Regions from separate parts of the Ensifer sp. GW821-FHT05G01 genome, predicted to be linked through region 2. Evidence: riboswitches for the same ligand, from Rfam matches in the RefSeq annotation. Region 2 holds a riboswitch; each other region holds the start of a gene.
The links. A riboswitch is a leader RNA that binds a small molecule or an ion and turns the genes downstream of it on or off. The one in region 2 is predicted to bind thiamine pyrophosphate.
Positions count from the first base shown of each region.

Region 1: linked by a shared signal. The riboswitch ahead of thiO (glycine oxidase ThiO) and the one ahead of thiC (phosphomethylpyrimidine synthase ThiC) in region 2 are both predicted to bind thiamine pyrophosphate.
Region 3: linked by a shared signal. The riboswitch ahead of thiB (thiamine ABC transporter substrate binding subunit) and the one ahead of thiC (phosphomethylpyrimidine synthase ThiC) in region 2 are both predicted to bind thiamine pyrophosphate.

Region 1 covers NZ_JBWKSC010000022.1:41,876-45,147, forward strand. Annotated here, with positions in the region: gene AC07UR_RS33615 (ABC transporter substrate-binding protein) at 1-231, shown strand, start outside; gene AC07UR_RS33620 (hypothetical protein) at 826-1,002, shown strand; TPP riboswitch at 1,161-1,292, shown strand; gene thiO (glycine oxidase ThiO) at 1,514-2,509, shown strand; gene thiS (sulfur carrier protein ThiS) at 2,499-2,696, shown strand; gene AC07UR_RS33635 (thiazole synthase) at 2,699-3,272, shown strand, end outside.
Region 2 covers NZ_JBWKSC010000002.1:383,820-387,091, forward strand. Annotated here, with positions in the region: gene thiC (phosphomethylpyrimidine synthase ThiC) at 1-1,529, opposite strand, end outside; TPP riboswitch at 1,624-1,755, opposite strand; gene AC07UR_RS07555 (sigma-54-dependent transcriptional regulator) at 1,831-3,195, opposite strand; gene AC07UR_RS07560 (sensor histidine kinase) at 3,199-3,272, opposite strand, start outside.
Region 3 covers NZ_JBWKSC010000005.1:260,796-264,067, forward strand. Annotated here, with positions in the region: gene AC07UR_RS14960 (ABC-F family ATP-binding cassette domain-containing protein) at 1-519, opposite strand, end outside; gene AC07UR_RS14965 (thiamine diphosphokinase) at 523-1,173, opposite strand; TPP riboswitch at 1,350-1,467, shown strand; gene thiB (thiamine ABC transporter substrate binding subunit) at 1,517-2,545, shown strand; gene thiP (thiamine/thiamine pyrophosphate ABC transporter permease ThiP) at 2,577-3,272, shown strand, end outside.

The sequences.
Region 1 (3,272 bases), on a different contig from region 2:
CTAAAACTGATGGCGTTCTGGCTGAATTCGCCGGAGGCGCAGGCAATGGCTTGCGAAGTGCTTTCGTGCACGCCGCCAAGCACCGACGCAATCGCCTTGATGTCGGAGGACGTGCGCAAGACGATGCCGCATGCGAACGAGGTTCGGGACTTTATGGTTGTCCCCGACGCTGAATGGATCAACGCCAATGCGGCGCAATTGCTGCAACGCTGGAACGAGTGGCTTCGCTAGCCCATAACGATGAAAAAGCCGCAAGCATGAAACCGACAGCTCGGATCCTCCCGGGAAAGATCTGGGCTGTCGCGCAATCTGGCGGCGCGCCGGAGAGCTGATAAAGGCACGCGCAAGCCGGAATACCTCCCCGTCTCATCCCATATGGCTCCTTGCGGCGGCTGCTACCCCGGTCTCGCGACACTCCAAAAGACGCGCGATGCGGCGACAGGACACGTCACCTGCACAGCCGCGACGCCTTGATTATCGCGCCTGCGCGTCTCCATGCCAGACTTGCTCGACCTGACACGGCGACGAATGCTGAAATCTGCTTTCACTGAGCTCCAAATGTGAAGGAAAGCGCCATGTCAAATCGTCTTGTTTTCTCTTTGTTGTTCGTCTCGATGAGCATCCTGCTGGTCTGGGCGTTTCGACCTGCGACGACAATGTTCACAGGGTCGTCGCAGACAAATCAGTCTGATACCCAAACTCAATGATCGAGCCGATCGCCGCCGGATCGGCAGATCCGTCAGGTCGTCCTTTGCGCATGATGCAGCCATCCAGCGGAACAAAACCGGCGCGGGATAAGTTGGCCTTCCAAATGAGGAGACCAACATGAGCACGATACCGACTGAACCTATCCCGACGCCGCCCGCTCCCGACCTGCCCCCAGGCCTGCCGCCGGACATGCCGCAGCCTCCTATCGAGGAACCAGAGCCCGACGTCCTTCCCGACGAGATTCCCAACCCAAACCCGGATGAAAATGACGAGCCGCCGAAGCACCTGAAATAGCTTCGCCATGCAGGCGCCCTCCTTGCAGATCATGATGACGGCGTCAGGCATGACGATGCGTTCCTTGCGCTGACCGCTACAAAATCTGGCGACCTAGGTTGTCAACATGACCACCAAAACGACACTTGACAAAGCAGGGCATTGGCCTTTGAACTCGGTTCATTCACCAGGGGGGTCCTGACAGGGGGCTGAGATATTGCTGGGCGGATCGGCTTTTTCGACCGCAGCGCAATGACCCGTTGAACCTGATCCAGTTCATGCTGGCGTAGGGACGGTGGGAACGACGGCGCTGCGACAGCTCCTTTGCGATCGCTTGGACGTGTCTCTATCTTTCCAGCTCCAGGATCTGGGTCTCCAAACGTTAAAGTTGGAGCCAGCGAATGGTTTTTTCATATGCCGCACACGAACCGTACCGCAGATATAGACGGCAACACCGACGTCCGTTAGCGCAGCGGCGAATGGGCAAATGACCCTACCGCGACACCCAAGTATCGGATCGAGCGGAAGGCGAATGCAACCGGTGGTCATTAAGGGAGCGGGAGTCGTCGGTCTCGTCACGGCCTACGAACTGGCGCGGCGCGGCATTGAGGTCGACATTGTCGAGCGGGCCGAACGCATTGGCGCCGGTGCATCCTGGTTTGCCGGTGGCATGCTGGCACCCTGGTGTGAGCGCGAAGGTGCCGACGAAAAAGTCGAACGCCTCGGTGCGACAGCCATTGAGTGGTGGCAGGCGGCGCTGCCCGACAAAGTCACGCAGGAGGGCACACTTGTCGTCGCCGCCCCACGTGACACTCGCGAGCTCGATCGGTTTTCGACACGAACCACCGGGTACAGATGGCTTGATGCCGACGAGATCGCCGCACTGGAACCGGATCTGGCCGGCCGCTTCTCGCGTGCACTCTACTTCCCGAAGGAAGCGCATCTCGATCCAAGAGAGGCGCTGTCATCTCTCCATGACACTTTAGTGGCCATGAGGGTGCGTTTTCACTTCGGCCAGGCGACCGATGCCACCGTCGACCACCGTGTCTCTTGGTCTATCGATTGCACCGGGCGTGCCAGGCTCCCGGATGACGCGGCTCTGCGGGGCGTGCGTGGCGAGATGCTCTATCTGCGCACCGGCGACATTCAACTGTCACGTCCAGTGCGCTTCCTGCATCCACGACACCCCATCTATGTCGTTCCACGGCGTGAGCGCGTCTTCATGGTCGGGGCAACAATGATTGAGAGCGAATTGTCCGGTCCTATCGCGGCACGGTCATTGATGGAGCTCTTGAACGCCGCCTACGCCCTGCACCCGGCCTTCGGCGAGGCGCAGATTACTGAAACTGGAACTGGTATTCGCCCCGCCTACCCCGACAATCTGCCGAGGATCACGAGAACCGGCTCAATCTATTCCCTGAACGGCACGTATCGACACGGTTTCCTACTCTCGCCGGCCCTAGCGCATGACGTTGCGGAACTTCTGCTCAACCCGGACCACAGATCGGAGTTCTATGATGAACCTTAACGTCAATGGCGAGGAGCAGGAGATCGCCTGCTCGACGCTCGCCGAACTGATGGCAGCACTCGACTATGAAGGAAGCTGGCTGGCAACCGCTGTCAACGGCGAACTCGTTCACGCGGCCGACCGCGATGGATGGCGCTTACGCGACCATGATCGCATCGAAATTCTCTCGCCGATGAAAGGTGGCTGAGCATGCTGCACGTCTACGACACGGATATCACCACTCGACTGCTCCTGGGCACGGCGGGCTATCCATCGCCAGCCGTACTGTCCGACGCCGTACGGGCCTCAGAGACACAAATCGTCACGGTCTCCTTGAGGAGAGAGACGGCCGGCGGCAAAGGGGGAGGTGCGTTTTTCGAGCTGATCCGCGACCTCGGGACGAAAATACTGCCCAACACCGCCGGCTGCCACACCACCAAGGAGGCGGTGCTGACTGCCAAGATGGCGCGCGAGGTTTTCAAGACGAACTGGATCAAGCTCGAAGTGATCGGCAATCATGACACATTGCAACCGGATGTGTTCGCGCTGGTCGAAGCCGCACGGATCCTTTCGAACGAAGGCTTCGAGGTCTTTCCCTATACGACCGACGATCTGGTTGTTGCCGAACGCCTGCTGGAAGCTGGTTGCCGCGTGCTGATGCCCTGGTGTGCTCCGATCGGCAGTGCCATGGGGCCGCAAAACCTGTCCGCCTTGAGGTCGATGCGCGCGCATTTCCCTGATGTGCCATTGATTGTCGATGCGGGCATCGGCCGCCCTTCACATG
Region 2 (3,272 bases):
CGCGCGGCCGGGTGCCCCTTGGCGAGGTCGGCGGCGTGGGCGGCGATCTTGTAGGTGATCACCCCGGTCTTTACGTCGTTTCGGTCGGGAAGCCCCAGATGCTCCTTCGGCGTCACGTAGCAGAGCATGGCGGTGCCAAACCAGCCGATCATAGCCGCCCCGATGCCGGACGTGATGTGGTCGTAGCCGGGCGCGATATCGGTCGTGAGCGGCCCAAGCGTATAGAATGGCGCCTCGCCGCAGACCGCGAGCTGCTTGTCCATGTTCTCCTTGATTTTGTGCATCGGCACGTGGCCGGGGCCTTCGATCATCACCTGGCAATCCCTGGCCCAGGCGATCTTCGTCAGTTCGCCCAGCGTTTCCAGCTCGGAAAATTGCGCCGCGTCGTTGGCGTCCGCAATCGAGCCCGGGCGCAGGCCATCTCCGAGCGAGAACGACACGTCATAGGCGCGGCAGATGTCGCAGATCTCGGCAAAGTGCTCGTAGAGAAAGCTCTCCTTGTGGTGATGCAGGCACCACTTGGCCATGATCGAGCCGCCGCGCGAGACGATGCCGGTGACGCGATCGACCGTCAACGGGATATAGTGAAGCCGGACACCGGCATGGATGGTGAAGTAGTCGACGCCTTGTTCCGCCTGTTCGATCAGCGTGTCGCGATAGACCTCCCAGGTCAGATCCTCGGCGATGCCGTTGACCTTTTCGAGTGCCTGATAGAGCGGCACGGTGCCGATCGGCACGGGCGAATTGCGGATGATCCATTCGCGGATGTTGTGGATGTTGCGCCCGGTCGACAGATCCATGACAGTGTCGGCGCCCCAACGCGTCGCCCAGACCATTTTCTCGACTTCCTCGGCCATCGAGGAGGTGACGGCGGAGTTGCCGATATTGGCGTTGATCTTCACCAGGAAATTCCGGCCAATGATCATCGGCTCGGATTCCGGGTGGTTGATGTTGGCCGGCAGTACGGCGCGGCCGCTGGCGATCTCCTGGCGGACGAATTCCGGTGTGACGTGGTCAGGGATATGGGCGCCGAAGCTTTCGCCGTCGCGCGCCGTGGCACGCGCAGCGTCGCGACCGATGTTTTCGCGGATGGCGACAAACTCCATTTCCGGCGTGATGATGCCGGCGCGCGCATAGGCAAGCTGCGTCACGGCGCGCCTTCCGGTTGCCCGCAGCGGTGCATGACGGAAGGGGAAGGTCGGTGTCAGCCGGTCGCCGCTGGCAAAACCGTTATCCTCGGGCCGGACGCAACGACCGTCATAGGCCTCGACATCGCCGCGCGCGATGATCCAGTTGCGCCGCGGTCTCGGCAGCCCGTCCTCGATGCGGATGTTTACGTCTTCGACGGTGTATGGCCCGGAGGCATCATAGACCGTGACCGGCGGCTCGCCCGATGTCGGGTGCAGGGCGATTTCGCGCATCGGCACGCGGATTTCAGGGTGGATCGCGCCGGATTTATAGACCTTCTTCGAAGCGGAAAGCGGGCCTTTGGTGACGGAGAGGCCTGCGGGTTTGGTGGCAATATTCATGATGAGGCTCCAAGTTTGCGGTTGGAGACCCAGTTCTGAAGCCGGAAGGAAAAGACAGGTTCGCCCGAAATTCCGTGCGAAGGACGGAATCGTGGCGTCGATGTCTGCACCGTCCCTACGCCAGTATGAACTGGATCAGGTTCAACGGGTCACTGCGCCTCGGTCGGCCAAGCCGATCCGACCAGCAGAATCTCAGCCCCTTGACGGGACCCCCCTGGTGAATGCCTTAAGAAAGCCATCGATCCGGATGCGCCGTCAAGCGCTAATCCGGCGGTTGTGTCCTTCGCCTGTTGATCGCGCGCTAGCGACCGGGCTTTTCGGATGCCGGGCGCTCGGCATAATCCGCACGATTGATGCCGTGCCGCTGCAGCTTGTCGTAGAAGGTCTTGCGCGGAATGCCGAGCACCTCGATCGTCGCCTTGACGTCGCCGCGCTGCGCCCGCAGCGCCTCCTTCAAAATCTCCGCTTCGTAGCGCTCAAGCCGCTCGGGAAGGGCGGCAGCGGATGCTGTCGGGCTGGCGGTCGCTTGTCCGAGGGGACCCTCGACGCCAAGGGCGACGCGTTCGGCGAAATGCGAGAGCTCGCGCACATTGCCAGGCCAGGAATGCGACATTAGATGGTGGCGCACCGCTGGCGAGATATCAGGAACGTCGCGCTTGAACCGCTCCGCCGCCCGCGTCAGGAAATGCGAGAACAGCAGCGGGATGTCGTCGTGGCGCTCGCGCAGCGGCGGGATCGACAGGGTTACGACGTTCAGCCGGAAATAGAGATCCTCGCGAAAGTCGCCGCGCTGGGCCGGATCGCCGAGATCGATCTTGGCGGCGGCGATGACGCGGATATCGACAGGGCGCACCACGTTGGTGCCAAGCGGGGTGATTTCGCGGGCTTCCAGCACGCGCAGCATCTTGACCTGCGTTGCCGGCGGCATCGCCTCGATCTCGTCGAGGAAAAGCGTGCCGCCGCTCGCATGCTCGATGCGGCCGATGCGCTTCTTCAGCGCACCGGTAAAGGCGCCCTGTTCGTGGCCGAAAAGTTCGCTTTCGATCACCGTTTCCGGCAGTGCGCCGCAATTCAGCGCCACGAAATTCCCATCCCGGCGCCGGCTCCAGTTGTGCAGCAGCGTCGCCACCACTTCCTTGCCGCTGCCGGTCTCGCCGGCGACGAGCACATCGACATCGGTGTCGGCGATATGTCGCAAGGTCTGGCGCAGCCGTTCCATGACCGGCGTCTGGCCGATCAGCGGCAGGCTTTCGCCCGCCGTTTCGGCCGCGCGCTTCAGCGCGCGGTTCTCCATCACCAGTCGGCGTTTTTCGAGCGCGCGGCGCGCGCTTTGCACAAGACGGTCGGCAGCAAAGGGTTTCGGAATGAAGTCATAGACGCCGTCCTTAAGGGCCTGCACGGCCATCGGAATATCGCCGTGGCCGGTGACCAGGATGACGGGAAGGTCGGGGTCGAAGCCGGCGACCCGGCGAAACAATGTGAGGCCATCGATCCCCGGCATGCGAATATCGCTGATGACGATACCGCCGAAGTCGGGGCCGAGCACGGCGAGCGCATCCGCCGCACCGGGAAAGTCTGTCACGCTCAGGCCGGCAAGCTCGAGCGTCTGCTTCATCGCCTTGCGCAGGTCGCTGTCGTCGTCAACGAGGCATACGGATTGCTGCATCGCTCAGGCCCTCTTCAGTCGCACGATGAAGACGGTGCCCTCAGGCCCGGTCTTGACGTCGATGTCGCCGCCGTAGT
Region 3 (3,272 bases), on a different contig from region 2:
CGAGATCAGCACCAGGGCCGAGCGGCTGCGGGTCAGCTCGTCTTCGAGCCATTCGATCGTCGGCAGGTCGAGGTGGTTGGTTGGCTCGTCGAGCAGAAGAATATCCGGCTCCGGCGCCATCACGCGCGCAAGTGCTGCGCGGCGCGCCTCGCCGCCGGAAAGGCGCGACGGGTCTTCTTCGCCGGTCAGGCCCAGATGCTGCAGCAGATAGGTGACGCGGTACGGATCGTCGCTCGGACCAAGACCCGATTCCGCATAGGCCTGCACCGTGTCGTAGCCTTCGAAATCCGGTGCCTGGGGCAGGTAACGGACCGTCGAGGACGGATGGCGGAACACCTCACCCGATTGCGCCTCGGCAAGACCGGCAGCGATCTTCATCAGCGTCGATTTGCCGGAACCGTTGCGCCCGACAAGGCAGATGCGATCACCCGGCTCCACCTGCAGGTTGGCGCCGGCCAGAAGCGGCGTGCCCCCGAAGGTGAGGAAGATATCGTCGAGTTTCAGAATGGGAGGCGCCAAGGCTCAGGCTCCGGAAAGGTCATAGGGGCGAGCGAGAACAATCGCCCGGCCGGTGTCGAGGGAAATGCGAAGGGGACCCTCCGCAACATTGGAAACGGTGCGGGACGACCCGAACGGCAAGGTGAAATCGGTGAGCGGATAGCGCGCATTGACGATCGTCAGGCCGAAGAGATCGGTCAGTCCGAGGATCGAAAACAGACTGCCCTTCGGCAGATCGATCTCGATCTCGCCTGAAAGCAGCGGATAGGCCTCTTCCTCGCCCGACGTCATGAACACCGGCAAGCCGCGTTCGGCCAGCGAAGCGGCCTGAAGCAGGTGCAGGAAGGCATGATCGCTGCGGGATCCTCCGAGCGCACCGGCAAAGATCAGGGCTCCCGCACCGCGCGTAAGCGCAGCCTCGACGGCGATTTCACCATCGGTTGCAGCCTTGGCGGCGGGATAGGGTTCGCGCGGGACGCCGGCAAACTCGGCAAGCAGCGTCTCCTCGGTCGAATCGAAATCGCCAACCCAGACGTCGGGGATTACCGACAGGGTGCGCGCATGCCGCATGCCGCCATCGGCCGCAACGAAGCGGCTGCCGGCAAGCTGGCGCGCAAGGCGATCGGTAAGGGTCAGTGCACCGCCGAGCAGAATGGTGAAGGTGGATCGGGCCATGGCAAAGCCCATAGCGCAAAGGCACTGCCAAGGAAAAGCAAGAAAACCGAACGAGGGGGCGATCCGGCGATTTTGCGTTGATGTCATCAGGCTTGGCAGCATCGGCGAGCGTCGGGCTGCCGGATACCGCGTTCAAACTCCGCTTGCCATCAAACCGTCACGGCGGTAAATCTCTACCCGCTCTAACGGGGTGCCTTCCGACCACATGCTGGCCGAAGGCTGAGAGGCGTTTAACGCCAACCCGCGGAACCTGATCCGGCTCATACCGGCGGAGGGATTAGACGCGATCGGATCGATACGCCCTTTTCCCATGCAACATTATTTTTAGGGAGAGGTGCCTGCCATGTCCAAATCATCGCAACTGAAGTTCCTTAGCCGGCTAGCGCTTGCCGCTGCCGCCAGCCTTGTCTTTACGACCGGCGCGTCTGCCGCAGACAAGACTCTGACCGTCTACACCTATGAGAGCTTCATCACCGAATGGGGCCCGGGCGCCAAGGTCGCCGAAGCCTTCGAGAAGACCTGCGAATGCAAGGTCACCTATGTCGGCGTCGCCGATGGCGTGGAGCTTCTGACCCGCCTGAAACTCGAGGGTGCTGCCTCCAAGGCTGACATCGTGCTTGGCCTCGACACCAACCTCGTCGCCGAAGCCAAGGCCACCGGCTTCTTCGCGCCGCACGGCATCGAGGCCAAGGACGTCAAGGTGCCCGGCGACTTCACCGACGACACCTTCCTTCCCTATGATTACGGCCATTTCGCCGTCGTCTACGACACCCAGACCCTGAAAACCCCGCCGAAGAGCCTGAAGGACCTGGTCGAAGGCGACCCGTCGCAGAAGATCGTCATCGAGGATCCGCGCACATCGACGCCGGGTCTCGGCCTGCTCCTGTGGGTCAAGGCCGTCTATGGCGACGAAGCCGGTGCCGCCTGGGCCAAGCTCAAGGATCGGGTTCTGACCGTGACGCCAGGCTGGTCGGAAGCCTATGGTCTCTTCACCAAGGGCGAAGCACCGATGGTGCTCTCCTACACCACGTCTCCCGCCTACCACATGGTGGCTGAGAACACCGACCGCTACCAGGCGGCCGAATTCTCGGAAGGCCACTACATCCAGATCGAAGTCGCCGGCATGACCAAGAGCGCCAAGGAGCCGGAGCTTGCCAAGCAATTTCTCGGCTTCATGACCGGTCCGGAGTTCCAGTCGATCATCCCGACCACCAACTGGATGATGCCTGTCGCCGCCACCAAGGAACCGCTGCCTGAAGCCTTCGGCAAGCTGGTCAATCCGGCCAAGACCTTCCTGCTGCCGTCGGGAGACGTGGCGGCAAACCGCAAGGCCTGGATCGACGAATGGCTCGCGGCCATGAGCAAGAACTGAGGCGCGCTTGTTCGCGCCTGCCGAAAACAGGATCACGATCACCGCCGGGACTTTAAGTCTCGGCGGCATCCTTCTGTTCGTCTGTCTGGCGGTCGCAGCGCTTCTGTTTCAGGGCGGCGGCTTCGGCAATGGCGTGCTGTTCGATGCCTATATCTGGCGGGTGACGCGCTTCACATTGCTGCAGGCGAGCCTTTCGACGCTGCTCTCGGTTCTGCTCGCCATTCCGATCGCCCGCGCACTGGCACGTCGGGCGCGTTTTCCCGGCCGCGTCTGGGTGCTGCGGCTCATGGCCCTGCCGCTCGGCCTTCCTGTTCTGGTCGGCGCCCTGGGCTTAATCGAGATCTGGGGCCGGCAGGGTGTACTCAATACGGCTCTGGCCGGGCTCGGGCTTCAACAGCCTGTCAGCATCTACGGCCTCTTCGGCATCCTGCTTGCTCACGTCTTCTTCAACATGCCGCTGGTCGCACGCCTCTTCCTTGCCGGGCTGGAGCGCATCCCCTCGGAATACTGGAGAACCGCCGCCAATCTCGGCATGCCGCCCGCCGCACTCTTCCGCTTTGTCGAGTGGCCGATCCTGCGCGGATTGCTGCCAGGTGCCGCCGGCCTCGTTTTCATGCTTTGCGCCACCAGCTTCACGCTGGTGCTGACGCTCGGTGGCGGGCCGGCCGCCAGCACCATCGAGGTTGCAATCTATCAGGCGCTACGCTTCGACTTCGATCCTCAGAGG